4 regions of the Nocardia sp. IBHARD005 genome follow, and region 4 is predicted to be linked to each of the others. Evidence: riboswitches for the same ligand, from Rfam matches in the RefSeq annotation. Region 4 holds a riboswitch; each other region holds the start of a gene.
The links. A riboswitch is a leader RNA that binds a small molecule or an ion and turns the genes downstream of it on or off. The one in region 4 is predicted to bind cobalamin.

Region 1: another riboswitch for cobalamin. It lies ahead of ACTWPB_RS21085 (ABC transporter substrate-binding protein); the one in region 4 lies ahead of ACTWPB_RS14580 (ABC transporter substrate-binding protein).
Region 2: another riboswitch for cobalamin. It lies ahead of ACTWPB_RS17460 (FecCD family ABC transporter permease); the one in region 4 lies ahead of ACTWPB_RS14580 (ABC transporter substrate-binding protein).
Region 3: another riboswitch for cobalamin. It lies ahead of metE (5-methyltetrahydropteroyltriglutamate--homocysteine S-methyltransferase); the one in region 4 lies ahead of ACTWPB_RS14580 (ABC transporter substrate-binding protein).

What each region holds. Positions count from the first base shown of each region.
Region 1 covers NZ_CP199935.1:4,460,603-4,467,869, forward strand. Annotated here, with positions in the region: gene ACTWPB_RS21060 (lipase family protein) at 1-984, opposite strand, end outside; gene ACTWPB_RS21065 (disulfide bond formation protein B) at 1,478-2,053, shown strand; gene ACTWPB_RS21070 (GDSL-type esterase/lipase family protein) at 2,107-3,237, opposite strand; gene ACTWPB_RS21075 (MarR family winged helix-turn-helix transcriptional regulator) at 3,344-3,823, shown strand; gene ACTWPB_RS21080 (hypothetical protein) at 4,040-4,264, opposite strand; cobalamin riboswitch at 4,455-4,647, shown strand; gene ACTWPB_RS21085 (ABC transporter substrate-binding protein) at 4,797-5,714, shown strand; gene ACTWPB_RS21090 (FecCD family ABC transporter permease) at 5,711-6,709, shown strand; gene ACTWPB_RS21095 (FecCD family ABC transporter permease) at 6,706-7,267, shown strand, end outside.
Region 2 covers NZ_CP199935.1:3,750,692-3,757,958, reverse strand. Annotated here, with positions in the region: gene ACTWPB_RS17470 (ABC transporter permease) at 1-832, opposite strand, end outside; gene ACTWPB_RS17465 (ABC transporter substrate-binding protein) at 832-1,923, opposite strand; cobalamin riboswitch at 2,001-2,147, shown strand; gene ACTWPB_RS17460 (FecCD family ABC transporter permease) at 2,166-3,197, shown strand; gene ACTWPB_RS17455 (ABC transporter ATP-binding protein) at 3,365-4,132, shown strand; gene ACTWPB_RS17450 (ABC transporter substrate-binding protein) at 4,132-5,163, shown strand; gene ACTWPB_RS17445 (SRPBCC domain-containing protein) at 5,233-5,727, opposite strand; gene ACTWPB_RS17440 (ROK family protein) at 5,764-6,225, opposite strand; rRNA gene rrf (5S ribosomal RNA) at 6,286-6,402, opposite strand; rRNA gene ACTWPB_RS17430 (23S ribosomal RNA) at 6,524-7,267, opposite strand, start outside.
Region 3 covers NZ_CP199935.1:3,461,070-3,468,336, reverse strand. Annotated here, with positions in the region: gene ACTWPB_RS16135 (pyruvate carboxylase) at 1-2,594, opposite strand, end outside; cobalamin riboswitch at 2,895-3,080, shown strand; gene metE (5-methyltetrahydropteroyltriglutamate--homocysteine S-methyltransferase) at 3,225-5,489, shown strand; gene ACTWPB_RS16125 (bifunctional 2-methylcitrate synthase/citrate synthase) at 5,561-6,703, opposite strand; gene prpB (methylisocitrate lyase) at 6,706-7,267, opposite strand, start outside.
Region 4 covers NZ_CP199935.1:3,119,930-3,127,196, reverse strand. Annotated here, with positions in the region: gene ACTWPB_RS14600 (ABC transporter substrate-binding protein) at 1-1,123, shown strand, start outside; gene ACTWPB_RS14595 (EamA family transporter) at 1,128-1,991, opposite strand; gene smpB (SsrA-binding protein SmpB) at 1,991-2,464, opposite strand; gene ACTWPB_RS14585 (hypothetical protein) at 2,627-2,863, opposite strand; cobalamin riboswitch at 3,064-3,279, shown strand; gene ACTWPB_RS14580 (ABC transporter substrate-binding protein) at 3,400-4,506, shown strand; gene ACTWPB_RS14575 (FecCD family ABC transporter permease) at 4,496-5,563, shown strand; gene ACTWPB_RS14570 (ABC transporter ATP-binding protein) at 5,556-6,320, shown strand; gene ACTWPB_RS14565 (TIM barrel protein) at 6,317-7,267, shown strand, end outside.

The DNA of each region.
Region 1 (7,267 bases), 1.3 Mb from region 4:
ACCGGCGGTGTACCAGGTCACCGGTCTCAGCATGGTCCGGATTACCGCCTCGGCGATACAGGTGGTGGCCAACTCGGCCATCATCTGCTTGCCCGCGGGGTTGGTCGCGGCGTCGACGATCGGCGCCATCTCGGGATCGTTGGCGACGATCCCGTTGAGCACATAGCCCAGCAAACCTGATGCGAAGCCGCCGATCACGCCGGGCACGATCCCGTTGATCGCGGGGGCGCTGAGCATCACCGCTCGCAGGTCCGCGGGCGGCGCGCCGGTGTAGGTGCCCCGCACGTCGAGTTCGGGGGCGTAGTCGCCTTGCAGTTCGGCGGCAGCGGCAGCGGCACCCCCACCTTGGGAGTAGCCGAAAATCGCGCTGGGGCGGGTGATCCCGGTCAGCGATTCCGCAGCGCGGATCGAGTCGAGGACCGCGTGGGCTTCGGCAGCCCGGTTGACGTAGTCGTGGACCGCGGGGGTGCCGAGGCCGTGATAGTCGGTCATCACGACCGCCATGCCGCGGGCGAGCAGCGAATAGGCGGTGGTCATCTCGTAGCTGACCCACACATCGAGTGGGAAACGGTAGTGGATGAGCTCGGCGAAACCCTTCGACGGTGCGCACTGGTCGCCTTGGCCCTGAGTTCCGGGTGCGACCGCGACGAGTGGTCTGGGACCGGGTCCGTTCCACGGGAGGGTGGGTTCGAGGTAGGTCCCGGTCACCGCCGCGGGGGTGCCGTGGGTGTCGGCGCTCAGATACATGATCCGGGTGGCGTTGGCGGGGACCTGCCCGTCCTGGCCGGGAACCGCGAGGGCGAGGGTGAACGGTTCGCTACGCAGGATCTGGCCGGGTGCCCCCGCTGGTAGCGGTGCGGGCGGCAGGTAGAAGTCGCTGCCCTGGGCGGAGCCCGACGCCGAGCCCGAATCCGGTGCGGTGGCGGCGGGTCCAGCGCCCACGGTCAGCACTGCGGCGACGGCGAGCATTGCCGCGCTGAGCATCGCCTGACCTCGGATTCTGTGTCCGCCACGCGTCGGTCGCATGTTCGTGCCGGTTGACATCGGGTCCCCCATTGTGAATCTAGTTCACATTGAATCCGATTCAGATTTCCATTGTGAGAGTTGAGTGTCAACCGTCACATCGCACTGATAGGGAACACAGGCGACCGTGCCCTCGGGAACCGGTTGCCGCCACTCATTGTCGAGCCTTGTGCCCGGCTCGGTCGGCCGAATCGTTCGGTGTGCAGGGCTCGGCGCGGCCAACCGAGCGGGTCGATCCCACAACTGTCGTGGACCCCAGCGCAGTCGACGATCCCTCTCTACTCGCCTGGTACGCCCAATTCGCCCCAACGAAGCCTCAGGACGACGAGCGCTGAGCGGGTCACCGGCCGTCCGTCCACAGTCGAACAGCCTGGTCGGCGTGTTCGCGATACAGCACACCGCCGGAATCGCTGGCGATGCGTAGCGTGCGTAGCTATGGACACGCTGATCTTCGGTGGTCTGCTGGTCGGCGGTGATCTGTGGCGGTTTCGCCGTGCAGTTCATCGACTGGGAGTACCCGTGCCCGCTGTGCATGCTCCAGCGGATGTTCATGGTGCTGGCCGCCCTCGGCGGTGCGTTCATCGTGCGCAAGGGGATGAACGGCGTCATCGTGGCGCGCGACTACGCGGTTGGCTGGGGTCTGGCGCTAATCGGGTGCGTCGGTGGCGGTTTCACCGCATGGCGGCAGACGATGTTGCATATTCTGCCGGGCGATCCGGGTTACGGCGGCGCCGTCCTCGGTGTGCATCTGTATGTGTGGGCGCTGGTTCTCTACGTCGCCGCGATCGCCACCATCGGTGTCGTGACGACCTTCTCGTACCCGACCGCGGCCACGATCATCCCGCCGTCACTCGCCCTGATCGGCAAGCTGGCGCTGTGGTTGTGCGGTCTGGTGATCGCGGCGAACCTGGTGGTCGTCTTCGGTCTCGAGGGTGTGCATTGGAAACTGCCCGATGACCCCGCGTGCTACCGAGTGTTCTACGACCTCGGCATCCTCGACGGCGGGTGCGTACTACCCCCGGCCGAGTAGCACGCTCCCACCGAAGGAGACACGGTGGGAGCGTGGCGATCTCGATCGATGTCTCAGTGGAAGAGGGCGGTGAGGTCGACGGTGGCTGCCATGGCGGCGGCGCCGGCGTCGTTGAGGTGCATGCCGTCGCCGCTGTCGAACTCGGGCCTGATGTAGTCGGGGCGCTGGGGGTCGGCTACGGCCCGATCGACGTCGAAGATCGAGTCGAAAACATCAGTGGTGCGCAGCCATTCGTTGACGGCGCGGCGGGTCGGCTGGGTTTCCAGTAGCGGCATGCCCGGGTAGACGCACCCGGCATAAGGGCCGATGGTGGCCGCGTGGATGCGCAGCCCGGCGGCGTGGGCGCGGTCGGCCAGGTCGATGAAACCGGCGATCAATTCTTCGGTGGTCGCGGAGGGCTGTCCGCCCATCGCCCCGAGGATGAGGTCGTTGATGCCGAAATTGATCAGGATGTCGGTGACACCGGGGACCTGCAATGCGTCGGAATCGAAACGGCGCAGACCGGATTCGCCGATTTCCTCTGCGGTGAGGCGATTGCCTGCGATGCCGTTGTTCACCACCCAACCATGGGTGAGGCGGGCGTTGAGCACGTCGACCGAGCGGCGATTGGCGCTCAGTGTGGTACCGACGCCCTCGAACCAGGAGTCGCCGAACGCGACGGCGACCGGCGTCTGATCGGTGACCAGCACGTCGATTCCGGTGACGAAGAATCGGAACGGAACCTCTTGCGCACCACTGAGTTCCACGTCGGAGGTGTGGTCACCGGAGACGATGTAGGCGATCTCGCCAGGTTGGTGGGAGTAGGTAGCCAGGCCGGTCGAAGTCGCGACGTTCAGGCTGAGCAGCAGGTCTTCGCCCGCGGCGACCGGCAGGTCGATCGGATCGCTCACGAGTTCGGCCCCCGCGTCGATGGTGACCTCCGCCGCGCCGCCGAACGTGATCTCTCGATCCGCGATGATCGCCGATCCGGTCTTGCGTTGTGCGATGCGTGCGGCCCCGATCCGCAGTGGTGCGAGACCGTATCGGTTGGTCAACCGCACGCGTACCGCGTCGCCGCCCCCTGTCATGTGCACGACGTGGCGCACGGTTTCGTCACCGAACTCCCGTGACTCGGCGAGCTTGATCTGCTCGTTCGGGTCGATGACGCCGGTCCGGAAGCCCGCGATCCACCTGTTGCGCTGCATGATCTCTCCAATAATTGCTGTGCGGAATAATGCCTACGCATAGGTTTACCCGTAGGTATTCCTCATGTCAACTATCCGCATGACAAATATCGGCTAAGCTGGCCTCATGTCCGTGCACGAGCTATTCGACGACCCCCGCTTCACCATCTCCGGCCTGCTCTTCGAGGCACACAACGGCCTGATCGCCAAGCTCGAGCCGACCTGGAAAGCGCACGGTCTCTCCGGCCTCGACCTCAATGCCCTGCTGAGACTGAGTCGCTCCCCGAGTTGCCGCCTACGGATGTCTGATCTCGCCACCCAAACCGAGCTCTCGACCAGCGGCGTCACCCGGCTGGTCGACCGATTGGCCACCGCGGGACTGGTCGAACGTCAACTCGACCCGACCGACCGCCGCAGCGCCTACGCGGCCTTGACCGATGCGGGCATCCGCCGCCTCGAACAGGTTCTTCCCGACTACCTCGCCGGCCTCGAACAGTGGCTCACCGGTCAGCTGACGCCCACCCAACTCGACGGCTTGATCACCGGCCTGCGGGTGATCCGTGATGCCACCAACCCGGCGGCGACCGCCGTGTCCGACCGGTCCTGAGGCTGGTCACGCGGTGAGCGGGATCGCAGGTGAAAAGCAGGCGGGTCGGCTTCAGGGGAGTGAATGGTACCGGTGATACGGTGCCGACCCGCCTGCCTTCCATTCGTCGCGGGCGTCGGCATGGATGGGAGTTCGCGAACTGGATGGCGAAGTCCCGCACCGCAACTCGCAGTTCAGGCACCGCAGACCCGGTAAGCGCCGGGTCTGCGGTGGGGGTCAGCGGAACGGGACCCAGGTGCCGAAGAACCAGAAGCCGTGCTGCGGCGCGTCGTTCCGGTGCTGCTGCGGCTGTTGCTGCGGCCGGTGCTCCTGGCTCTGCCCGGGCCCCTGCTGGTCGTGCCTACCCGGATCCGCGCTCGCCACGCTCGCCGTCGCGCCGAGCACCCCGAGTGCCAGAGTGCCCGCCACCGCGGTCTTGGCCAGTGTCGATTTCATCCTCATGCGCGTTCCTCCTGATCTTCGATCTCACTGCCGAGATCGTCGGCCGGCCGAAGTGCTCGGCCGATAGCTGAATCTTCGCGGCCCAACCGTCGAGCCTGGTGGGACCCGGCTGGGAGTCGGCTGTGTATCGAATCCGGAGTCCGCGCTCGAGCACAGGCCCCGGCGCCGACCCTCGATGGAGGCGACGTTGCTACAGTGCACCAGCCGTGGTGTTCGGGAAACCGGTGTAGAACCGGTGCGGCCCTCGCCACTGTGATCGGGAGTTGTGAATCGATCCGGACGACGTATGTCGTCCGGAGCCACTGGGGCACCTGCCCTGGGAAGGTGGATTCACCGCGCACTATCCCGTCAGCCAGGAGACCGGCCACGGCTACGCAGTACCCCATTCCACGAGGACCTGGAAGGCCGTCTCTTGACCCGCTCTGTTTTCGCGCGCTTACGTTCCGGCGCGTTGCTCGCCTGCACGATTGTTGTCACCGGTTGTGGTGTGCAACCCCTCTCCGACGCGGGGGGCGCAGCTGTTGTCACCCGCGTGAACTGTGGGATCGACGTCGCCGTCGATGGCCCACCGCAGCGGATCTACGCCGCGTATCAGCCGTCCATCGAGATCGCGCACGCGCTCGGTGTCACCGATCGGCTGGTGGGGACGGCATTCCTGGACTCCGCCGTGCTCGACGAATATGTCGGCGCGCAGGCGCGCGCACCGTACGTCGAGAAGCTGCCGAGTCGCGACGAACTGCTCGCCCAGCGACCCGACTTCGTCATGTCGGGTTTCAACGGCATGTTCGCGTCCTCGGCGCAGAAGAGCGTCGGTAACCGGGCAAGCCTGCACGAGTTGGGCGTGCGCACCTGGGTGCTGAGTCCGCTGTGCCCGAGTGCCGACGGGCTCGCCGACGAAGCGATCGACCCCGATACCGTGCGCTTCGACAACGTGTACGCCGACCTGCGCGACCTCGGTGCGCTGTGGGGCACCGCCGAGCGCGCCGAAGAGGTTGTCACGCAGCTGAGTTCGCGCATCGACGCGGTCCGCGCGAAGGTCGGTAACGCTGGGAAGCCGCGGGTCGCGGTCGTCACCCCCAAAGACGACGGCTCCTATACCGTGGCAAGCGGCATCGACTTCGTCACCCAGATCATCGAGGCCGCCGGTGGAGTGAATGTCTTCGCCGATCTCACCTCCAAGCGCAACGTGCCTGTCGGCGCGGAAGAGCTCATCGCCCGCGACCCCGACATCATCCTGACCAGCCTGTGCTGCAAGGCGACCTACACGCGCGCCGACGCTCAGCCCCAGGTCGACAAGATCGTCGCAAACCCCGCGTTCGCGAATCTGGCGGCCGTGCGGAACGCGACCGTGCACCCGTTCCTGTTCGCCGACCGGGCGGCAGGGGTGCGGATCGCGCACGCGACCGAGCTGGTCGCCGAATTGATCCATCCCGAGCTGTTCCGGCGGTGACGCGCACCGCACGCGGCACCGGTCTGATCCTGGCCGGCGCCGCGCTGGTGGCTGCCTGCGTCGCGTCCATCCTGATCGGTTCCCACCCGCTCACCCTCGACCAGGCCGTGGTCGCGTTCACCGATTTCCAGGGGACCGACACCGACCGGGTCGTGCGCTACATCAGGCTGCCGAGAACTGTCGCGGGACTCCTCGCGGGCGTCGCGTTGGCGCTGGCGGGCGCGGTGATGCAGGGGCTCACCCGCAATCCGCTGGCCGGACCTGGCCTGCTCGGCATCAACGCGGGTGCGTCGCTGTCGATCGTGATCGCGATGGGTGCGTTCGGCCTCACGGCGACGGGCGGATTCATCTGGTTCGGCTTCCTCGGTGCCGCGGTCGCCGCCGCGTTCGTCTACACGCTGGGATCGTTGGGGTTCGGTGGCACGACCCCGGTGAAACTGGCGCTCGCGGGCGCTGCCTGCACCGCACTGTGTGGATCGATCACCACGGCGATCACCCTGCTCGACCGGGCCCTGTTCGACAACTTCCGGTTCTGGGTGGTCGGCTCGTTGGCTCGCGCGAACATCGAATCCGTGTGGGAGACAGCACCGTTCATCGCTGTCGGGTTGTTGCTGGCGGTAGTGGTGGCACGGCCGTTGAACGCCGTCGCCATCGGTGACGACATGGCGCGCACACTCGGCACCCGACTGGCCGCGACGCGCGCGACCGGTGCGTTGAGCGTGGTGCTGCTCGCAGGCTCGGCGGTGGCCATCGCCGGGCCGATCGCCTTCATCGGCTTGGTGATCCCGCACATCGCCCGATTCTTCGCCGGACACGACTACCGGTGGATTCTGCTCTGGTGTGCGCTGCTGGGTCCGACGCTGCTGTTGGTGGCCGACATTCTCGGACGGATGCTGGCGCGGCCACAGGAAATCCAGGTCGGCATCATCACCGCCTTCGCGGGCTCGCCGTTCTTTCTCTATCTCGTGCGCAATCGAAAGGTGGCCACCCTGTGACGCGCACCGAGTGCGGCGTGCTGCCCAGCGGCACGGTGTTGCTGCGAACACCCGACCGGCGCATCGTCTTTCGCGTCGGGAAACGATCCGCGGTCCTGACCGTGCTGATCACGGCGGCCGCGGTGGCGGTGGCGACGTGGTCACTCACGATCGGCTACTACCCGCTCACGGTCGCTGACGTGATCCGGGTTCTCGGTGGCGGTGGCACGCTCATCGAGTACGACGTGGTGGTGGGCGATCGGTTGCCGCGCGTGCTCACCGGGCTGTGTGTCGGCGCGGCCTTCGCGATGTCGGGGGCGATCCTGCAACGGATCGCGACCAATCCATTGGTGAGTCCCGAGATCATCGGGATCAACGCGGGCGCTTCGCTGGGTGCGTTGGTGGTGAGCGTGTTGCTCGGCGGCGCCGGGCTGGGGCTGGTCGGCGGCGCGGTGCTCGGCGCCGGGGTGGCCATGGCGCTGATCGTGGCCGTGGCCACCAAGGACGGACTCGACGGCTATCGACTGGTGCTCGTCGGTATCGGTGTCACGGCGATGCTGTCCTCGGCCATCGCGTTCA
Region 2 (7,267 bases), 630 kb from region 4:
GCACCTTTCGTTCCGTTGCCCGCACGGCGAGGTCGCCGAACAGTCCGAGCAGTCCGTAGATCACCAGACCCACGACGATCACGTCGATCTGGCCGTAGGTGCGCGCCTGCGTCATCAGGTAGCCGATGCCGCTGGTCGCGTTGACCTGTTCGACCACCACCAGCGCCAGCCAGGAAATCGTCACCGCCAGCCGCAACCCGAGGAAGAACCCCGGTAGCGAACCCGGCAGCGCGATCCGCCGCAGGAAGCCCCACCGCGACAGCCCGACCGTCTCGGCCAGTTCCACATAGCGCGCGTCGACGCTGCGCAGGTAGGCATGGGTGTTGATATAGATCGGGATGAGCACACTGGTGGTGATCACGATCAGCTTCATCTGCTCGCCGATCCCGAACCAGACGATGAACAACGGGATCAGAGCCAGCGTCGGGATCGCCCGCTTGATCTGCACGGGACCGTCGACCACCGCCTCACCGAGCTGGCTCAGGCCCGAGACCAGCGCGAGCACCACACCGATCGCCACACCGAGGACGAGGCCGATCACGGCACGCTGCAACGAGGTCAGCAGGTTGGACTGCAACCGGCCGTCGGCGATCAGCTCGCCAGCGGTCTGGGCGACCGTCCACGGTGCGGGCAGTGTCTCCGGGTCGATGGCGCCGATCGCGGAGCCGACCACCCAGGTGCCGATCAGCAGGGCCGGTCCGAGGGCGAAGCCGAACCAGATGGGCTTGCCGGGTCCCAGTCTGCGCCTGCCCCGCCCGCGCGGCGCGAGCGCCTCGGCCGGGGCCTTGCTCGCCCTGATCCGGCGCAGCACGCCGGCGTCGAGGGTGGCCATCAGCCCGCCGCCGGCGCGAACGCCGCCCCACTGGCGGTGACGGCCTCGGTGACCGCGGCATCGAAGCGCAGGTCGAAACCGTCGACGGCCTTGATCTTCTTGGGCAGTTCACCCACGGCGTCGATCGCGTCGATGGTGCTCTGCTGCCGGGCGATCAGCTGCTGGTCCAGGTGCGGGAACGTGAAGGTGCCCAGCGATTCGACGATCCGCTTGGCATCGTCGGCGCTGACCTTCTGGCTGTCGACGTAGTAGCGGGTCGCCCATTCCTCGCGATGGGTGTTGGTCCACTGCCAGGCCCGCACGAACGCGCCGACCAGGGCGCGGGTCGCGGCGGCCTTCGCCGGATCCTGGACCACCGCCCGACGCGCGTACACATAGGCCAGGCCGCTGTAGATGCCCGTGGTCTCCGAATCCGGGACCAGCGAGGCGCCCTGGGTGCGGAGGAACCTGGTCACATTGGGCTCGATCAGCGGCGCGACATCGACCTGACCGGTGCGCACCGCGTCCGGGAATTCGGCCAGCTGCAGCCGGACCAGCTCCACATCGGTGGGCTTCAGGCCCGCCTTGGTGAGCGCCTTCAGCACCGACGCCTGCTGGGCGGTGCCCTCGGCGTAGGCGATCTTCTTACCCTTCAGATCTGTGAGCTTCGAGATCGAACGGCCCGGTGCGACAGCGAGTTTCATCGCCTTCGGGTTGGTCTGATAGGCGCCGATGATCGGCACGTCCTGCCCCGCGGCCAGCGCGTGGATCGGCGGCACATCACCGACCTGACCGACATCGGCCGCGCCCGCCCGGAAGGCCTCGAGAATGGCCGGACCACCGACGAAGTTCGCGAACTCGATCTTGAACGGCAGCTTGTCCAGCTCGCCGGACAGCCGCAGCGCCGATTGCAGACGTTCCTGCTGATCGGCGACGACGAGTGTGGTCCCGGGCGGAACCTCGGTCGGCAGCGGCGCGTCGGGGGTGCCGACCGGTGCGTCGTTGCCCTGTGCGCAGCCGGTCAGGCCGAGCGTCGCAACGGTTGCCATCGCGAGCAGTGCGGCGGTGGCGCGGCCACGCAGGCCGGGTCGAAAGGTGTTCGGTCGGTACATAGCGGAATTCAAGCAACCGCGATCACCCGCAAACACCCTTAGCGTTTCCATGATTCGAAGGGCCCGGCTCCTCGTTGGCACTGAGTGCCGCGTTAGAGTTCGGGCGTCATCCCCGGCGGGTGCGGGAATCCGGTGTCACTCCGGAACGGTCGCGCCACTGTGATCGCCTCGCGGCGAAAGTCAGACCTCCCTCGCCGGGACACCCTCTGAAAGGGCCGCGCCTTGCCTGTGGAGAATTCCCGATGATCCGTGCCCGGATCTCGCTCGCACTGCCCCTGATCGGGGCGTTGTTGCTGGCGGCCATGATCGGTGCCACCGGATTCGGTGCGGAGATCGTGCCCGTGTCCGCGGTGCTCGACACCCTCATCGCCCGGCTCACCGGCGCGACACCCACCGATCTCGGCATCGACACCATCGTCTGGCAACTCCGGGTGCCACGCACGCTGCTGGCAGCGGTGGTCGGCGCCGGATTGGCACTGGCCGGTGCGGCGATGCAGACGCTGGTGCGCAACCCACTGGCCGACCCCTTCCTGCTCGGCGTCTCCTCCGGCGCCGGTGTCGGCGCGGCCGCGGTCATCACCTCCGGATTGTTCGCCGGTGCGGGCATCTGGGCGCTGTCGGGCGGTGCGCTGCTCGGTGCATTCGGCGCCGCGACCCTGGTCTTCCTGATCGCGTTCGCCCAGGGCGGTCTCACCCCGCTGCGGCTGGTGCTCACCGGCACCGTGCTCGGTTCGGCGTTCGCCGGGTTCAGCAGTTTCCTCGTTTTTCGCAGCACCGATCCCGCGGCGGCGGAGTCGGTGCTGTTCTGGCTGCTCGGCAGCCTCGCCGGTGCCGATTGGACGACCATCGCCCTGCCATTGACCGTGGTGCTGGCCTGCGGCGCGATCCTCATGGCGAGCGCGGGCTGGCTGGACGCACTCACGCTCGGCGCGGACACCGCGTCGTCGGTCGGCGTCCCGGTGCGACAGCTGCGCATCGGCCTGTTCGTGCTGCTCGCGGTGCTCGTCGGGGTCCTGGTCGCGGTGTCGGGCGGCATCGGCTTCGTCGGCCTGGTCGTCCCGCACGCCGCCCGGATGATCGTCGGCCCCCGCCACCGCAACCTGCTCCCCACCTGCGCGCTCGGCGGTGCGCTGTTCCTGGTGGTCGCCGACGCCGCCACCCGAATACTGGTGCGCCCCACCGAGATCCCGGTCGGCGTACTCACCGGCCTCATCGGCGCTCCGACCTTCCTGCTGCTGATGGGCAGACGCCGCTACCAGTTCGGTGCATCATGAGCGGCCGCCTACCCACGTTCGGCCGACGGGCACAACGGCGACCGACGCCGACCGCAGACACCTGCGCCCCGGACAATCGGGAGCCGAACCGCACCGCCCACCGACCAGAGAGCCTCGGACTTCCTGCGACGGAGCCCGATTCGCTTGCTCGGGCCGATCCAGGCCGATTGCGAGCAGTCGGGCTCACCTGTACGGTCGGCCGACGCAACATCGTGGTCGGCGCGGAATTTTCGATCGGGGCCGGGGAGACCGTCGGAATTGTCGGGCCCAATGGCAGCGGCAAGTCGACATTGCTGCGCGTACTGGCGGGGGTGCGAAAGCCAAGGCAAGGCAAGGTGCTCGTCGACGGGCACGTGCTGCATTCTCTCCGACCTCGACAGCGCGCCGCGACCGTGGCATTGGTGGCGCAGGACGAGGCCCCGCCCGCCGACATGCTGGTCGGCGAGGTAGTGGCCTTGGGCTTGACCCCTTATCTGCCGCCATGGGGCCTCGGTGGTCCGCGCGAACAGCACCGTGTGGCACAGGCCTTGGCGGCAGTCGACCTCGACGGCTTCGCCGGCAGGCAGGTGCAGCAGCTCTCCGGCGGCGAACGGCAACGGGTTCTGTTGGCACGGGCGCTGTTGCAGGACACCCCGGTCCTGCTGCTCGACGAACCGACCAACCATCTCGATGTCACCCATCAACTCGAACTGCTCACCCTGATGCGGAAACTGAACCGGACCGTCGTCGCCGCCCTGCACGATCTGTCCCTGGCCGATCGCTACTGCGATCGAATCATTGTGCTGCACAACGGTTCCGCCCGAGCACCGGCACCACCGGCCCAGGCGCTGACACCCGATGTCGTCGCCGAGGTATTCGGTGTCGACGCCACGCGCGTCCAGCACCCGCTGACCGGCGAAGACCACCTGTTGATCACCCCGCGAGAGGCGCGATGATGAAGAACCACGGCCGGATCCTGGCCACCACTGCCCTTGCCGCCGTTCTGACGGCCTGCACCGGCGCCACCACAGAGTCCGCGACGACGGTCCCGATCCTCAACTGCGGCAAGGAATCCCAGTTCCCCGCCCCGGCACAGCGCCTGTTCGTCAACGACGGAAATCTCATCTCGATGGTGCTCGCGCTCGGTGCGCAGGACCAGGTCGTCGCGGTCTCGAGCATCCAGCGCGACGTTGACACCCTGCGTGCGCACTACGGCGCCGACATCGTCGACGGCCTGAAATCCGTTGCCCCCGAGTACCCCTCGCGTGAGACGGTGCTCGCCCAACGCCCGGACGTCATGGTCGCCGGCTGGAGCTACGGCTACGACGAGGCCAGCAACCTCACCCCCGCGTCACTGCGCAAGGACGGTATCGCCGCCTACGTCCTCACCGAGAGCTGTCGCCAACTCGACGGCGCCGCCGCACGCGGCACCGTCGAACCATGGACCGCGTTGCGCACCGACCTGACCGACCTCGGCACGATCACGGGCCATCCCGACCGCGCGCGGGAGGTCACCGCCGACCTCGACCACCGGCTCGCCGCCCTGACCGCCGCCCCGAAACCGGCGCGAACCCCAACGGTGTTCCTGTTCGACAGCGGCACCGACACCATCTACTCCAGCGGCAAATACGGTGCGCCACAAGCGATCCTCGAAGCCGCGGGCGCCCGCAACATCCTCGACGATGTCGACGACACTTGGACCAAGGTCTCCTGGGAGCGGCTCGCTGCCGCCGACCCGGACGCGATCATGTTCGTCGACTATCCCGGCCAGAGCTACGAGCAGAAGGTCGAACTGCTGCGTTCCAAGCCCGGTATCAACGGTCTGCGCGCGGTCCGCGACAGCCGGTTCTTCAACTTGCCGTACGCGCTGTGGACGAGCGGGCCACTCAATATCGATGCGGCCGAACAGATCCGCAAGCAGCTCGAAACGTGGAACCTCGTCCCCGCCTCTGGTATCACACCCCGCGCAGACGACGCCGTACGTTGACCCCGGCCAGGCGCCGGTCCAGGCTGTGGCTGACTCGCGCTGCCGGTAGACCGTCGCACCGGGCGGAACTCAGTCGGTCGTGCCCCGCTCGGCGAGCGCCACCAGTTTCGTCAGCGCCATCTGCCAGCCGATTTCGTTCTCCGCGGGACTGAGCCCGGGCGGAACCCCCTCGTGCAGTACCTCGAGGTGGGTGCCGCCGTCAGCGTCTGTCAGGGTGAAGGTGATGGCCTGCGCCCCGGTCATATGCGGCTTCTCCGTGACGAATTCCAGCACCTCGACCACTTGCTCATCCGAGGTCAGCGAGCGGAACGTCCCGAAGTAGGCGTCGTGCTGCTGGCGCACGGTTCCCGCATCGTAGTTCCCCGTCTCGTCCGCGTCGTTGGGCTCGTCATGGGTGAGGGTGATCGAGAACGATCCGCCCTCCACCGGCTCGAACCGATGCACATCGACAGTTATCCCGTCGGGCATCATCCAGGCAGCCACCGCGTCGCCATCGAGCAGCAGACGGTAGACCGTCGAACGAGGCGCGTTGATCTGCGTGCCGATCCTGGTGGTCGTCGCCATGGCTTTCACGATAGCCGCCCTGCCGACGCCAGCCGGTCAACCACCGGAGCTACGCGCCAGTGTCTGCAGTGGGTCGGTCAGCACGTCGGCGAACGCCAGTTCAGCGGCCCCGATCAGCGGGGCGTCGTCGGCCAGCGCCGAGGTCCGCAGCCGGACACGTTCGCGGACCGCGAGCAGTCCGTTCACGGCCAGCCTGCTGCGGACCTGGGCGGCCGAGCCGAGGTAGATCTCGCGCAGCACCCCGCCGAACACGACCATCGTCGGGTTGAAGATGTTCACCAGGTTGGCCACCCCGTTGCCGAGCCAGTCTTCGATGGCGCAAGCTCGGCTGGCGCCTCGATCAAAGTCAGGTCCTGGAACTTGTGGAGCAGGTCCGCGACGTACGCAACGAGTTGATGCACTTCGCCACCGATCCGCTGTCCGCGGGTCAGGAGGCCGCGGTGCACGGTCTGTTTGGAACTCCTGCGTACCGCGGAATCCAATCCCGAACCGGGACACTATATTCCGGGAACGCAAAAATGCCCTCCAACCGAAGTTGGAGGGCCTTTCGCAATGATGTTCCGGCAGTGTCCTACTCTCCCACACCCTGTCGAGTGCAGTACCATCGGCGCAGGTGGCCTTAGCTTCCGGGTTCGGAATGGGACCGGGCGTTTCCCCACCGCTATAACTACCGTAACTCTATGAAACCAGACAGCGCTCCCCGAAACACCGAAACCCCATTCTCATGGGACCCGATGATCAGGTTTGCTGCAGTGCCTGTTGTTTCAGAAACCGCACAGTGGACGCGTAACACCTTTGTAGTAAGCCCTCGGCCTATTAGTACCAGTCACCTACACCAGTTACCTGGCTTCCAATTCTGGCCTATCAACCCCATGGTCTGTAGGGGGCCTTAACCCATCAAGTGGGAGAGAAACCTCATCTTGGAACAGGCTTCCCGCTTAGATGCTTTCAGCGGTTATCCCTTCCGAACGTAGCCAACCAGCAGTGCTCCTGGCGGAACAACTGGCACACCAGAGGTTCGTCCGTCCCGGTCCTCTCGTACTAGGGACAGCCTTCCTCAAGTTTCTTACGCGCGCGGCGGATAGAGACCGAACTGTCTCACGACGTTCTAAACCCAGCTCGCGTGCCGCTTTAATGGGCGAACAGCCCAACCCTTGGGACCTACTCCAGCCCCAGGATGCGACGAGCCGACATCGAGGTGCCAAACCATCCCGTCGATATGGACTCTTGGGGAAGATCAGCCTGTTATCCCCGGGGTACCTTTTATCCGTTGAGCGACACCGCTTCCACTTGCCGGTGCCGGATCACTAGTCCCGACTTTCGTCCCTGCTCGACCTGTCAGTCTCACAGTCAAGCTCCCTTGTGCACTTGCACTCAACACCTGATTGCCAACCAGGCTGAGGGAACCTTTGGGCGCCTCCGTTACATTTTGGGAGGCAACCGCCCCAGTTAAACTACCCACCAGGCACTGTCCCTGAACCAGATCATGGTCCGAGGTTAGAAGTCCAATACGATCAGAGTGGTATTTCAACGACGACTC
Region 3 (7,267 bases), 340 kb from region 4:
TTGATCAGGCGGCCCAGCAGCCGGTCGGCGGCCGCGTACTTGGCCTCGACCTCTTCGAACCGGTCGCCGAGGCCCAGCGCGATCGCCTGCTGACGCAGGTTCGACAGCTGACCACCGGGGATCTCGTGGGTGTACACCCGACCGGTCGGCGCGGGCAGACCCGACTCGAACGGCGCGTAGACCTTGCGCAGCGCCTCCCAGTACGGCTCGAGATCGCACACGTTCTGCAGGTTCAGCCCGGTGTCGTGTTCGGTGTGCGCGGTGGCGGCCACGATCGCCGACAGCGCGGGCTGGCTCGTGGTGCCCGCCATGGCCGCGGACGCGCCGTCGACCGCGTCGGCACCGGCCTGCCAGGCCGCCAGGTAGGTGGCCAGCTGGCCGCCGGGGGTGTCGTGGGTGTGCACGTGCACCGGCAGATCGAAGTTACTACGCAGTGCGGTAACGAGTTTCGCGGCGGCGGGGGCGCGCAGCAGACCGGCCATGTCCTTGATCGCGAGCACGTGGGCGCCCGCGTCGACGATCTGTTCGGCCAGCTTCAGGTAGTAGTCGAGGGTGTAGAGCGACTCGTGCGGGTCGAGCAGGTCGCCGGTGTAGCTCAGCGCGACTTCGGCTACGGCAGTACCGGTTTCGCGGACCGCGTCGATCGCCGGACGCATCTGGTCGACATTGTTGAGCGCGTCGAAGATGCGGAAGATGTCGATACCGGTCGTGGCGGCCTCGGAAACGAAAGCGCGCGTGACCTGTTCGGGGTAGGGCGTGTAGCCGACGGTGTTGCGACCGCGCAGCAGCATCTGCAGGCAGATGTTCGGCACGGCTTCGCGCAAGGCCGCCAGGCGTTCCCACGGGTCCTCGTGCAGGAACCGCAGTGCCACATCGTAAGTCGCGCCGCCCCACGCCTCGATCGAGAGCAGCTCCGGGGTCAGCCGCGCGACGTGTCCCGCCACACCGAGCAGACCGTTGGTGCGCACGCGAGTAGCCAGCAGCGACTGGTGTGCGTCACGGAAAGTCGTGTCGGTGACGCCGAGCGCCTTCTGTTCGCGCAGGGCACGCGCGAAACCCTCCGGCCCGAGGGTGAGCAGGCGCTGGCGCGAACCGTCCGGCGGCGGCAGCGTCAGGTCCACGGCGGGCAGCTTGTCGTAGGGGTACACCGTGGTCGGGCGGTCGCCGTTGGGCTTGTTGACGGTGACGTCGGCCAGGTAGGTCAGGATCTTGGTGCCACGGTCGGCCGATCCGCGCGAGGTGAGCAGCTCGGGACGCTCGTCGATGAACGAGGTGGTCACCCGGCCCGCCTGGAAATCGGGATCGTCGAGCACCGAGAGCAGGAACGGGATGTTGGTCGTCACGCCACGAATACGGAATTCGGCCAGCGCGCGCTGGGCGCGCGCGGCGGCGGCGGGCAGGTCGCGACCACGGCAGGTGAGCTTGACCAGCATCGAGTCGAAGTAGGCGCCGATCTCGGCGCCCAGGTTCGCGCCGCCGTCGAGACGGATGCCGGCGCCGCCCGGCGTGCGGTAGGCGGTGATGCGGCCGGTGTCGGGACGGAACCCGTTGGCCGGGTCCTCGGTGGTGATGCGGCACTGCAGCGCGGCGCCGCGGATCTGCACCGTCTCCTGACTCAGGCCCAGGTCCGCGAGGGTCTCACCGGCGGCGATCCGCAGCTGCGACTGCACCAGGTCGACGTCGGTGATCTCCTCGGTGACCGTGTGCTCCACCTGGATGCGCGGGTTCATCTCGATGAACACGTGGTTGCCGCGCTCGTCGAGCAGGAACTCCACGGTGCCCGCGTTGATGTAGCCGATCTGACGGGCGAACGCCACCGCGTCGGCGCAGATCCGCTCGCGCAGTTCAGCAGACAGGTTCGGGGCGGGCGCGAGCTCGATCACCTTCTGGTGGCGGCGCTGCAGCGAACAGTCCCGCTCGAACAGGTGCATCACATTGCCGTGCTGGTCGGCCAGGATCTGCACCTCGATGTGGCGCGGGTTCACCACCGCCTGCTCGAGGAACACCGTCGGATCACCGAACGCCGACTCCGCTTCGCGCGAGGCCGCTTCGATCGACTCACGCAACTGCTCGGGCGCGGCGACCCGGCGCATGCCACGACCACCACCACCGGCGACGGCCTTGACGAAGATCGGATACTCGAGTTCGGCTGAGGCAGTGAGCAATTCGTCGATATCGGCCGAGGGCTCACTGGACTTCAGCGTCGGCAGCCCGGCCGCCTTGGCCGCGGCGATGGCCGTGGCCTTGTTGCCCGCCATCTCGAGGATCTCGGCGGTGGGGCCGATGAACGTGATTCCCGCGGCGGCACAGGCCGCGGCGAGGTCGGGGTTCTCCGACAGGAATCCGTAGCCGGGATAGATCGCGTCGGCACCGGCGGCCACCGCTGCGTCGATGATCGCCTCGATCGACAGATACGCGCGAACCGGGTGACCCTGTTCACCGATCTGATAGGACTCGGCCGCCTTGAGGCGATGCACGGAATTGCGATCCTCGTACGGGAACACCGCGACGGTTCCGATGCCGAGTTCGTAGGCCGCGCGGAAGGCACGGATAGCGATCTCACCACGATTTGCGACCAAGACTTTCGAGAACATTGGCCTACGGTACCCGGCCACGAGCCGGTGCCGGACACGCAAGGTGGCTTCGCAGCAATCTTCACACCGCACACCCGCCTACCTGCGAAGTTGCGTTCATCAGGCCGTCACATTTCACCGCGGGGAGCGGCCTGCGGTGCGCGTGGACAATGTGGCGCAACCGCAGGTCACGGCACTGTTCGCCACGGGGCGGTGACCCGCGCCCCCATCGAGGGCCTATGCTGGGGGCGCAGCTGGTTCGCCTGCGCGGTGGAAGAGTCGGAGCCCCGACCTCCCGCGTAGGCGTCGAAACCCGGGTGCGGATCATGTTCCGCACCGGGTGAGAGGGAACCCGGTGAGAATCCGGGACTGTCCCGCAGCGGTGAGCAGGAACGACCGCCGTCATCAGCACTGGGCAGCATGCCTGGGAAGCGACGGCCAGTAGGTCGGTCGATCACACGACCGGTGCCCGCGAGTCCGAAGACCTGCCGACTGTGCCGGATACGCCGTATCCGGCGGCCACCGCCTCGTGGATCGGGCGCGCGGACCACCGATGCCGACCCGTCGTAGTTTTCGCGACATGGTCCGCACCTGGTGGCGTGTGCCCGCGAAAAGGCGACGGCTCTCCCTGCACGACACTGGAGAATCTCCGTGACTGTTTCACACACCCCGTTCACCGCAACGGTTCTCGGCCTACCGAGAGTGGGCCCGAACCGGGAACTCAAGCGCGCCACCGAGTCCTACTGGGCGGGCCGTGCCGATGCCGCGCACCTGCACGCGGTCGGCCGTCAGCTCCGTCGCGCCCAGCTCACCGAACTGGCCGCGGCGGGACTGGATTCGGTGCCGGTGGGCACCTTCTCCTACTACGACCAGATGCTCGACACCGCTGAACTGCTCGGCGCACTACCGCCGCGCGTGGCCGGGATCGCCGATCCGCTCGACCGCTATTTCGCGGCCGCGCGCGGCACCGACACGGTCGCTCCGCTGGAGATGACCAAGTGGTTCGACACCAACTACCACTACCTGGTGCCCGAAATCGACGCGGCCACCACCTTTTCGCTGCATCCCGGCAAGCTGCTGACCGAACTCGACGAGGCGATCGAGCTCGGTGTCCCCGCACGTCCGGTGGTGATCGGTCCGATCACCTTCCTGAAGCTGGCCAAGGCCGCCGGCGGCGCCGCGCTGGAGCGGCTGCCCGAGCTGCTGCCGCTGTACCTCGATCTGCTGGCCCAGCTGGCGGATGCGGGCGCGCAGTGGGTGCAGATCGATGAACCGGTGCTGGTCACCGACCTGACCGAGGCGGAGATCGCCCTGGTCGGCCAGACCTACCGCGCGCTGTCGGCCGCGCAGAACCGGCCCGCGATCCTGGTCGCCACCTACTTCGGGCACCCCGATGCCGCACTGGCGGCGCTGGCCGAGACCGAGATCGAGGGTGTCGCGCTCGATTTCACGGCGGGCTCCGATATCCCGGCAGTCGCGGCGCTGCCCGCCCTGGCTCGCAAACTGCTGGTGGCGGGCGTGGTCGACGGCCGCAATATCTGGCGTGCCGACCTCGACGCCGCCCTCGGCACCCTGGGCACCTTGCTCGGCAGCGCCGAGGCGGTAGCGGTGTCGAGTTCGTGCTCGCTGCTGCACGTGCCGTATTCGCTGACCCCCGAGACCGGACTCGATGAGCGGCTGCGTTCGTGGCTGGCCTTCGGCACCGAGAAGGTCGGCGAGGTGCGGGTCCTTGCCACCGCGCTCACCGCGGGTGTCGACACCGTCGCCGGCGAACTGGCCGCGGCCCGCGCCGCCGCCGACTCACGCCGAACCGACCCGCGTCTGCACAACGACCAGGTCCGGGCCCGATTGGCCGCGCTCGACGACAACGACCTGACCCGCGCCCCCGCCGACGAGCGTCGCGCCCTGCAACGCGATCACCTCGACCTGCCGGTGCTGCCGACCACCACCATCGGCTCCTACCCGCAGACCTCGACCATCCGGCTGGCCCGCGCCGCGCTGCGCAAGGGCGAGATCGACCAGGCCGAGTACGTGCGGCGGATGCGGGCCGAGATCGCCGACGTGATCACCCTGCAGGAAAAGCTCGGCCTCGACGTGCTGGTGCACGGCGAACCCGAACGCAACGACATGGTGCAGTACTTCGCCGAACTGCTCGACGGTTTCGCCGTCACCGAGGCGGGCTGGGTGCAGTCCTATGGCACTCGCTGCGTGCGCCCGCCGATCCTGTTCGGCGATGTCACCCGGCCCGAGGCTATGACGCTGTCCTGGATCGGGTACGCCCAGTCGCTGACCACCAAGCCGGTCAAGGGCATGCTCACCGGCCCGGTGACCATCCTGGCGTGGTCGTTCGTCCGCGACGACCAGCCGCTGGGTGACTCGGCCCGCCAGGTCGCGCTCGCCATCCGCGACGAGACCGTCGACCTGGAAGCCCAGGGCGCGCGGATAATCCAGGTCGACGAGCCCGCCCTGCGCGAGCTGCTGCCGCTGCGTGCCGCCGAACAGCCCGCGTACCTGCGGTGGTCGGTGGATTCGTTCCGCCTCGCCACCGCGGGCGTCGCCGACACCACCCAGGTGCACACCCACCTGTGCTACTCGGAGTTCGGCGAGGTCATCTCGGCGATCGCGGGCCTGGACGCCGATGTCACCTCGATCGAGGCGGCGCGCTCACACATGGAGGTTCTCGACGATCTGAACGCGGCCGGTTTCGCGCTCGGCGTCGGGCCGGGCGTCTACGACATCCACTCGCCGCGGGTGCCGTCGGTCGAGGAGATCACCGTCTCCCTGTCCGCCGCGCTGAAAGCGGTGCCTGCCGAGCGCCTCTGGGTGAACCCGGACTGCGGTCTGAAGACTCGCGGACCGGTGGAGGTCGAGGCATCACTGCGGAATCTGGTGACGGCCGCCGCGGCACTGCGCTGATGTAGCGGATCCGAGCACAACGACCACTGCCCCGGACGGAGATTCCGCCCGGGGCAGTGTGGTCGCCCGGCTCAGCTCGCCCGAGCGACCGGAACCAGGCGCTGCGCCACGCCGCGGTACTCCGACAGTGGCCGGATCAGCGCGTTGGCGGCCGACTGCTCGGCGATGTGCGCGGTCCAGCCGGTGATCCGGCTCATCACGAAGATGGGCGTGAACATCTCGATATCGAAGCCCATCAGGTAATAGGCCGGACCCGCGGGGAAGTCGAGATTCGGTGCGATGCCGGTCTTCTCAGCCATCGCGGCGGCGAGCTCGTCGTACATCCGAACCCACTGCTGTCCACCGGTTACCGCCGCGACCTCGTCGAGGGCGGCCTTCATGGTCGGCACCCGGGAGTCGCCATTGCGGTACACGCGATGCCCGAAGCCCATCACCTTGCGCTTGGCGGTGAGGGTTTCGGCGACCCATACCTTCGCGCGTGCGGGATCGGCGATCTCCAGCATCGTGTGCATCACCGCCTCGTTGGCGCCGCCGTGCAGGCGACCCTTCAAGGCGCCGATCGCCGCGGTGAGCGCGCTGTAAGAGTCCGAGCCGGTGGAGGTCACCACGCGCGCGGCGAAGGTCGAGGCGTTGAAACCGTGCTCGGCGTAGAGGATCAGCGAGATCTCGAACGCGCGCACGATCCGCGGTTCCGGTACCGCGCCGAAGCACATGTACAGGAAGTTCTCGGCGAAGCCGAGCTGGGAATGCGGTGCGATCGGGTCGAGGCCGCGCCGCCTGCGCATCGCCGTGGCGATCACCGTCGGCAGCAGGGCGGTCAGTCGCAGTGCGGCGTCGAGTCTTTCGCGCTCGCTCTCGCTCTCGGAGGCGGCGTCCTCGGTGCCGAGGTAGCTGACGACCGTGCGGACCGCGTCCATCGGGTGGCAGGTGTCGGGCATTTTCTCCAGCAGCGCGAGCACTGACCGGTCGATCCGGCGCTGGGCGCGTTCTCGCTGGCAGAGCAGTTGCAGCTGGCCCTCGTCGGGGAGTTCGCCGTACCACAGCAGGTAGGCGACCTCCTCGAAACCGCAGCGTGCGGCGAGGTCTTGCACCGGGTAGCCGCGGTAGGTCAGCGAGTTGGTCTCGGCGACCACCTTGGAGATGCTGGTCGTGTCGACCACCACCCCGGCCAGCCCCTTGGCGATGACGGATTGTGTCGGCTGTCCACTGGTCATGGTCACTCACTCACCGTGAAATCGAAGATGCCGGAGTCGAATTCGTTGTAGTGCCGGTAGCCGAGCAGCTCATAGAGCCGCGACCGGTGCTGCATGCGGTCCAGGAGTGCCGATTGCGTTCCGGCCGTGGCTATCTCGCGCAGGCCGTCTTCGATCGCGCCCATCGCCAGTCGCAGTGTGGTGACCGGGTAGATCACCGCGTTGTAGCCCAGATCGGTCAGCGTCCGCGTGCTCAGCAGCGGGGTCTTGCCGAACTCGGTCATATTCGCGAGCAGCGGGATATCCACGGCCGCACGGAACTTCGCGAACTCGGCCTCCTCGGCCAGTGCTTCGGTGAAGATCAGATCCGCGCCTGCGTCGGCATAGGCCTTGGCCCGCTCGATCGCCGCGTCGAGACCCTCGATCGCGCGCGCGTCGGTGCGGGCGCAGATCACGAAGTCCGGATCGCGGCGTACTGCCACGGCGGCCCGGATGCGGCGCACCATCTCGGCGGTATCGACGACCGCCTTACCGTCGAGGTGCCCACACCGTTTCGGGTTGACCTGATCCTCGAGATGACAGCCG
Region 4 (7,267 bases):
CTCGGATCTGGAGAACGGGCCGTTCACCGCGCTCGGTGCCTCCATGAACGACGGTCAGGTGGCGTTCTGGAAGCAGGTGAACGCGGCGGGCGGCATCGGCGGCTACGACATCGACATCAGCACCTACACCCGCAACACCTCCTACGATCCGCGTACCCATCGCAGCAGGTATCAGGAGATCGAGCCGCACGTGCTCGCGTTGTCGATGAGTTTCGGGACCGCGCAGACGGTCGCGATGCTGAATCAGATGGACGTCGACGACATGGTGAGCACGGCCGCTACCCAGTGGTCGGGCTGGAACTATCGCAGCGCCGACCGCAATCTGGTGCTCAGCGCCGGCTACTCCTACTGCACCGAAGCGGTAACCGGCCTCGACTGGTTCGCCGAAACCCATTACACGCCACGCAATATCGCCGTCGTCGCCTATCGCGGCAACTACGGTGGCGACTACGCCAGCGGTGCGCTGAAGTGGGCGCTGGCCAACGACGCGACCATCGCCGATCGCATCGACACCGGGCCCAATGCCGAGGTCGGCAACCAGGACGGGCCGGTGGCGGAGATCCTTTCGGCGGCACCTGATCTGGTGATGCTGGCCACCGGTCCCTCCGAGACCGCCGAGATCGTAGGCAAGCTCGTGAAGTCGGGCTTCACCGGCCGGTTCCTCGGCTCGCTGCCCACCTGGAACGCGGCACTGCTGCAATCGGCGGCAGCCCCCGCGCTGACCGCGCTCTACAACTACACGACCCCGGTCGACAGCTGGGCTGGTGACAGCGTGGGCGCCAAGCACGCCCGCGACGCGATCACCGGCGAACCGGCCAACTTCGGTTATTCGCTGGGCTGGGCGATCACCTATCCACTCAAAGCCCTGCTCACCACGGCCGCGGCGAACGGCGAGCTCACCCGCACCGGCCTGCGGCGCAGCATCGGGGCGATGAAACCCGACGGTGAAGGCATGGTCGTGATCCATCCGGCCGGTGCGGCGGGACCTGATCTGGAAACGGAATGGTCGGCGGTGTTCGAACCGGACAAGGCAGCGCCGATGGGAGCAAGGGCGGTGAGCGTCGGCTATCAGGGCAAGACGCTGGGTCGGCTGAACCTGCACGAGCCCTGCACCCGGCTGTAGGGAATCAGCTCGCGGCGATCATGGCGACCGCCATGATCGCGAGCACCATGCCTATCTTCTGGGTGGCGCTGATGCGTTCGCCGAGCAGGACCATCGCCAGCAGCACGGTCGCCGCCGGATACAGCGAGCCGATCACGCTCACCACCGACAGCATCGCGCCGTGGAAGGCGTAGAGCAGCGCGGCATTGGCGATCACGTCGAGCACGCCGACCGCCAACGCCAGGCGCAGCGGTTCGCCCTGCAGGCCGCGGAATTCACCCGCTGCCAGCGCCGAGGTCCACACGACCGCTGTTGCCGCGACGCGCTGGGCGAGCAGCGGCCACAAGCCCGCGCTCGCGTGGGTTTCGTGCAGGAAGTAGAAGGCGAAACCGAAGGCGGCACCGGACCCGATGGTGAGCAGCGCGACCCGGCGGGTGAAGCGCAGTTGCCTGCCGCCGGTGATCTCCTCGGTGGTGTCGTCGGGTGCCTCCCGGCTGACGAGCACCACCGCGACCAGAGCGACGGCGATGCCCGCGATCGCGATCGCGCCGGGCCGCTCGCCGAGAAAGAATCCGGCGATGACCGGGATCCCCGCGACCAGCACCGCGGTCAGCGGCGACACCACCGACATGGGCCCGTCGGCGAGCGCGGCATAGAACCACCACACCGCCAAGCCGCTGGCCACCCCCGCGGCCAGACCCCACAGCACCGACGCGGTATCGGCATGCCCACCGACCAGCGGCGCGATCAGCACGACCAACAGCACCGAGAACGGGTACGACACCACGACCACCCGCAAGGCGGTGACCCTGCGTGCCGCGATCCCACCGAAGAAATCGCTGACTCCGTAGCCCGCCGCCGCGACGAGGGCGAGCGCTACGGACAGCACTAACGCATGCCCTTGACCCGCCGGCCGACCTCACGGGTGACCTCGCGCTCGGCCTGCTTGCGAGCCAGATCCTGACGTTTGTCGTAGTCCTGCTTGCCCTTGGCGAGCGCGAGCTCCACCTTCACCTTGCCGTCGGAGAAGTACATCGACAGCGGCACCAGCGTCTGGTTGCCCTCGCGCGACTTGCCGACCAGGTGCTCGATCTCACGCTTGTGCAGCAGCAGCTTGCGGGTGCGGCGCGGCGAATGGTTGGTCCAGGTGCCGTGGCTGAACTCCGGGATGTGCAGGCCACGCAACCAGACCTCACCGTGGTCGACGGTCGCGAAGGCGTCGACCAGGGAGGCCTTGCCTTCGCGCAGGCTCTTCACTTCGGTACCGACCAGCGCGATCCCCGCCTCATAGATGTCGAGGATCGTGTAGTTGTGCCGCGCCCGGCGGTTGGTCGCGATGACCTTGCGCCCCTTTTCCTTCATGATGTGCAACCCTCCCGGTCAACCGGTCATTCAACGGTCAAATACTGGTATCTACCAGCGGTTTCTTAGTCATCACCCTCGTCCCCTCAGTGCCTGTTGTCGTCATTGCTCCCGTCCTTCTCCCGTTGTAGTGCGAAGTCGGACAGTTTGGCGGTCAACAGATCATCCGATGTCCACAGTGTGGCGTACCTGCGGAGGGTTTATTCCGCCGAGGTGTACCCGGCGCGTTCCATCACGAGCTTCGGTGATGCTCCGCCGTTGATGAGCGCTGATGTGGTAGTGCCGGAACAGGTAGTAGATCATGTCGAGGAGTTCGGCGGCGACGCGAATACAGCCCCAGAGATAGGTGTACATCGAGCCCGCCCAGGCGCCCTTGTCAGCGGGCCCGGAATATGACATCGCCCTCCGGTAGATCGGGGTCGATCGGGTGGGCATCCAGGTGTCGGGTGATCGCAGCATCGGCCTCGGCGCCGACGGGGATTCGACGGACGCTGCTCGCTGTCTTGGGTAGGTCGAACACGGTCCGGCAGCTTTGAGTACCCACTGGCGGGTGACGTGGATCTCTGTGATGACGCCTTTTGCTGTCGAGATCGAGCCACTAACATCAGTGGGCTACTGGTTCGCCGAGCCGCATGGTGAGGTGACGTAAGAGGGAATCCGGTGTGAATCCGGAACTGCCCCGCAGCGGTGGACGGGAACGACCGTCGTCATTGGCACTGGGTCTTAGACCTGGGAAGCGGCGACCAGTAGGCCGAGCTCGAGATTTCGAGCTGATGCCCGTGAGTCCGAATACCTGCCAGCAGTGTCGCGCGCGGCGCGCGCGACCGAGTTCGAGGGCTTCGAGGGATGGCCTGCGAAATGCGTGCTCGCCATGTCATTTCGGCTTCCTGTGCCCGCGGTCTCGTCCCGATCGGCAGACTGAGGAGTCACAGGTCATGGTTACATTTTCGGTGCGACACCGGCGCCGCCTGCGTATTGCGGCGTTGGCTGTGGTCACGGTATTCGGAGTGGGATCCTGCGGTTCCACGAACGAGCCGGTCGCCACGATCGTCGCTACGGATCTGGTCGGGCGGGAAGTTCGCCTGGCCGAGCCGGCGAAGCGGGTGGTCGCGATCCCGATCCCGGCGGCGTCGATGCTGGTGGCGGTCAACGGTGGCCCTGAGGTGCTCGCGGGAATGAACCCGTCGGCAAAGCTCGCGATCGAGCAGGGTTACCTGGGACAGATCTTCCCTCAGCTGAAAGATGTTCCGAGCAATGTGTCCACCAAGGACTTCGCTCCAATCATGGAGAACCTGCTGAGCGTCGATCCCGATCTTGTCATTCAGTGGGGTGACGAGGGCGCGGGTCTGGTCGATCCGCTGTTGAACTCCGGCTTGGCGGTTGCCCAGCTCAAGTACGGAACTCAGCAGTATCTCGAGCAAGCCGCACTGCTCTACGGTCGCTTGCTCGGGAAGGAAGATCGTGCGCAGGAGTTGGTGTCGCGGATGCAGTCCCGGATGGCGGAACTGCAGCAGACACCTGCGCCGGGAAATCGGCCGACGACAGTGCACCTGTCCGGCATCCGCAACGGGCTCACCGTGGCGGGCGCCAGCTCGTACAACAACTTCGTCATCGATCTCGCGGGTGGCCGCAATCCCGCGTCGGGGATGCCGGAAACCAAGGCAGCCGTCGACCTCGAGCAGATCCTGGCGTGGAATCCGGAGATCATCTTCATCGGCAATTTCGATCCAAGCGTTCCCGAGGACCTCTACAGCGACCCGAAGTGGCAGTCGGTGACGGCGGTCCGCGAGAAGCAGGTCTACAAGGTGCCGCTGGGTGGATACCGCTGGGATCCGCCGAGCCAGGAGTCGCCCCTGTTCTGGCAGTGGGCAGCCGGAATCATCCGCACCGGCTCGGTGCCTGCCACGCTGCAGGCAACCATCAGGGAGCACTACGGATTCCTGTACGGCAACCAGCCCGATGATGCGCAGATCAGCTCGATCTTGCAGACGACAGCGAATGCGAACTCGCGTGCCTACACCGCACTCGCCCATGGCAACTAGCGCGAAGCAGGCCACCTCGGCGCCGGGTTCCTGTGTGCGCGCGACATCGAAGGGCATGGTCTGGGTTTGGTTGACCGCCGCCATCGCCACGGTCGTGGTGTTGGGGCTTTCCCTCGGCACCTACGCCGTGTCTCCCGTTCAGGTCGCGCAGATCCTCGGTAGCACCTTCCTGCCGATCGACCAGACGTGGCCCGGCGCGGCCGCGACGGTGGTCCTCGACGTACGCCTGCCGCGGTTGGTCCTCGGCCTGCTCGTCGGAGCCGCGCTCGCTGTCGGCGGTGTGGTGCTGCAAGCGGTGTTTCGTAACCCGATTGTCAATCCGCAGATCATCGGGGTGTCGTCCGGGGCGTCGTTCGGGGGTGTCCTGGCGATCGTGCTCGGCGCCGGTGCGGTGTTGCTGATCGGCTCGGCATTCGTCTTCGGCATGCTGGCGCTTGTCGTGGTATTCGCGGTCAGCCGGACCAGAGGCGCGACCCCGACCCTGGGGCTGGTGCTGTCCGGTGTCGTCGTCGGCGCCTTCTTCGCTGCGCTCGTTTCCTTTGTGATCTATCTCGCCGACCCCTACAGCGAACTGCAGTCGATCGTCTTCTGGCTCCTCGGCAGTCTGGCCACTGCGACCTCGCAAAAGGTCGGGCTCGCTGCCGGGCCGGTACTCGTCGGGCTCGCGCTGCTCGTCGCGCTGCGATGGCGACTCAACGTGCTGTCCCTGGGCGACGACGACGCGCAGACACTGGGGGTGAATCCGGTTCGGTTGCGGTGGGGTCTGCTGACGATCGTCGGTGCGATGGTCGCCTCGGCGGTCGCGGTGGCCGGGGTGATCGGCTGGGTCGGGTTGGTCGTCCCCCATCTGGCCAGGATATGGGTCGGTCCCGACCATCGGATCCTCGTTCCGGTGTGCGCAGTCCTCGGCGCCGTGTATTTGACCGCGATCGACACGCTGACCAGGGCTGTTGTCCCCGGCGAGATCCCGATCGGGGTGCTCACCGCGATCATCGGCGCACCACTGTTCTTGATCCTGTTGCGGCGCAGCCAGACTCGGGCGTGGGCGGATGCTTGAGCTGATGGATCTCGGCCACGGATACGAGTCGCGGGACTGGCTGTTCCGGCACGTGTCGCACACCGTCAGCGCAGGACAGGTCACCGCGGTACTCGGCCCGAACGGCAACGGCAAGAGCACGCTGCTGCGCTGCGCGGCCGGGCTGCTGCGGCCGAGGGAGGGGCAGGTGCGCTCCGCGACTGCGGTCGGGTACGTCCCGCAGATCGGGCACACCGTCTTCGCGTACCGGGCACTGGACATGGTGTTGATGGGGCGTGCCCGCCACGTCGCAATGTTCTCGGTGCCGGGACGCGAAGATGAAGCGGCGAGCTACCGGGCACTCGAGCGTGTCGGCGCGGCGCACCTCGCGGAGCACGCTTTCGACACCCTCAGCGGGGGAGAGCGTCAGCTCGTCTTGATCGCGCGGGCTGTCGCCTCGGACAGCCGAACGCTGGTGCTCGACGAGCCGTGTTCTGCCCTCGACCTGCGCAATCAATCGACAGTGCTCGGCCTCCTGCGGGATCTCGCCGACGAGGGCATGGGCGTGTTGATCACCACCCACCATCCCGACCACGCCAGGGAGATCGCCGACCATGCCCTGCTGATGGGTAACGGGGCGGGTGTGGTGAGCGGGCCGACCGCGCAGGTACTCGACGACACCGCGCTCGGCGAACTGTATGGCGTGAACGCCAGAACCTTCACTTTTACCGACAATGGTCATGTTCGCCACGTCATCGCGACCTGGCGTCGGGATGAATCGTCTTCGGAGGGCACATGAACACGATCGCCTTCGCAACGACCACCCGCCCGTGGGGTTCGCTGCCCCTCGAGCGGGCACTGATCGGGGCCGTCCGGGCCGGCTTTCACGCTATAGCCCTTCCGGTGCACGGCGTCGCCGAACCGGTCACCGGCGACACACCGCGGTCGGAAGTTTTGCAGATCGGCAAGATGATCGACGATCACGGTCTCGCCTTGTCGATCCTCAGCCACGAAGCGGATTTCGGCGCAGGCGAGGCGGCCGCACTGGCGGTCCTGCGCCGCCAGATCGAGCACTGCGCCGCCCTCGGTGTCGCGGTGCTCGTCGACGTCGGATGCGGCGATCCGGACGAATTCGATGCCTATTTCCGCCTGATGGGTGCTGGCGCCCGGTACGCGGCTGATCATGGTGTCACCATCGCGGTGAAGCCACACGGCGGGCTCACGCGCACTGTCGCCGACACAGTCCGCGCTGTCGAACGAGTCGGGCACCACGCGTTCGGTGTGTGTCTCGACCCGGGGATGCTGGTGCATCACGCCGGCGATGCCGCGCTCGACGACCTGCCTGCCCTGGCCCCGTACGTAGTCGCGGTCGGTGTCCGCGACTACCCCGGTCGCGGGCGAGCGCGTCCGGACACCGGTCACGATGCGCCGGGTGTGCCGCGCGCGATCACGCCGGGCGATGGCATCGTCGACTTCGCCGCGCTGTATCAGGAATTGGACCGGCACGGGTTCACTGGGCCCAGCGCCGTCGAATCCCTCACTCCCGGCGTCGAATCGGGTGCGGTGGACGCCCAGGCCCGCCGCGCCCACCGCTACCTGGGCGCGGTTCTGGGCCGGGAACAATCGACGGAGCCGAACTGGGGCGCACAGGCATCCACGTTGGGCACGGATTGTTCCACGCTGTCGACCCGTCGCGGCGAAGCCCTGATCGGGACCGCCAGGCATTTCGACGGTTACCTCGTGATG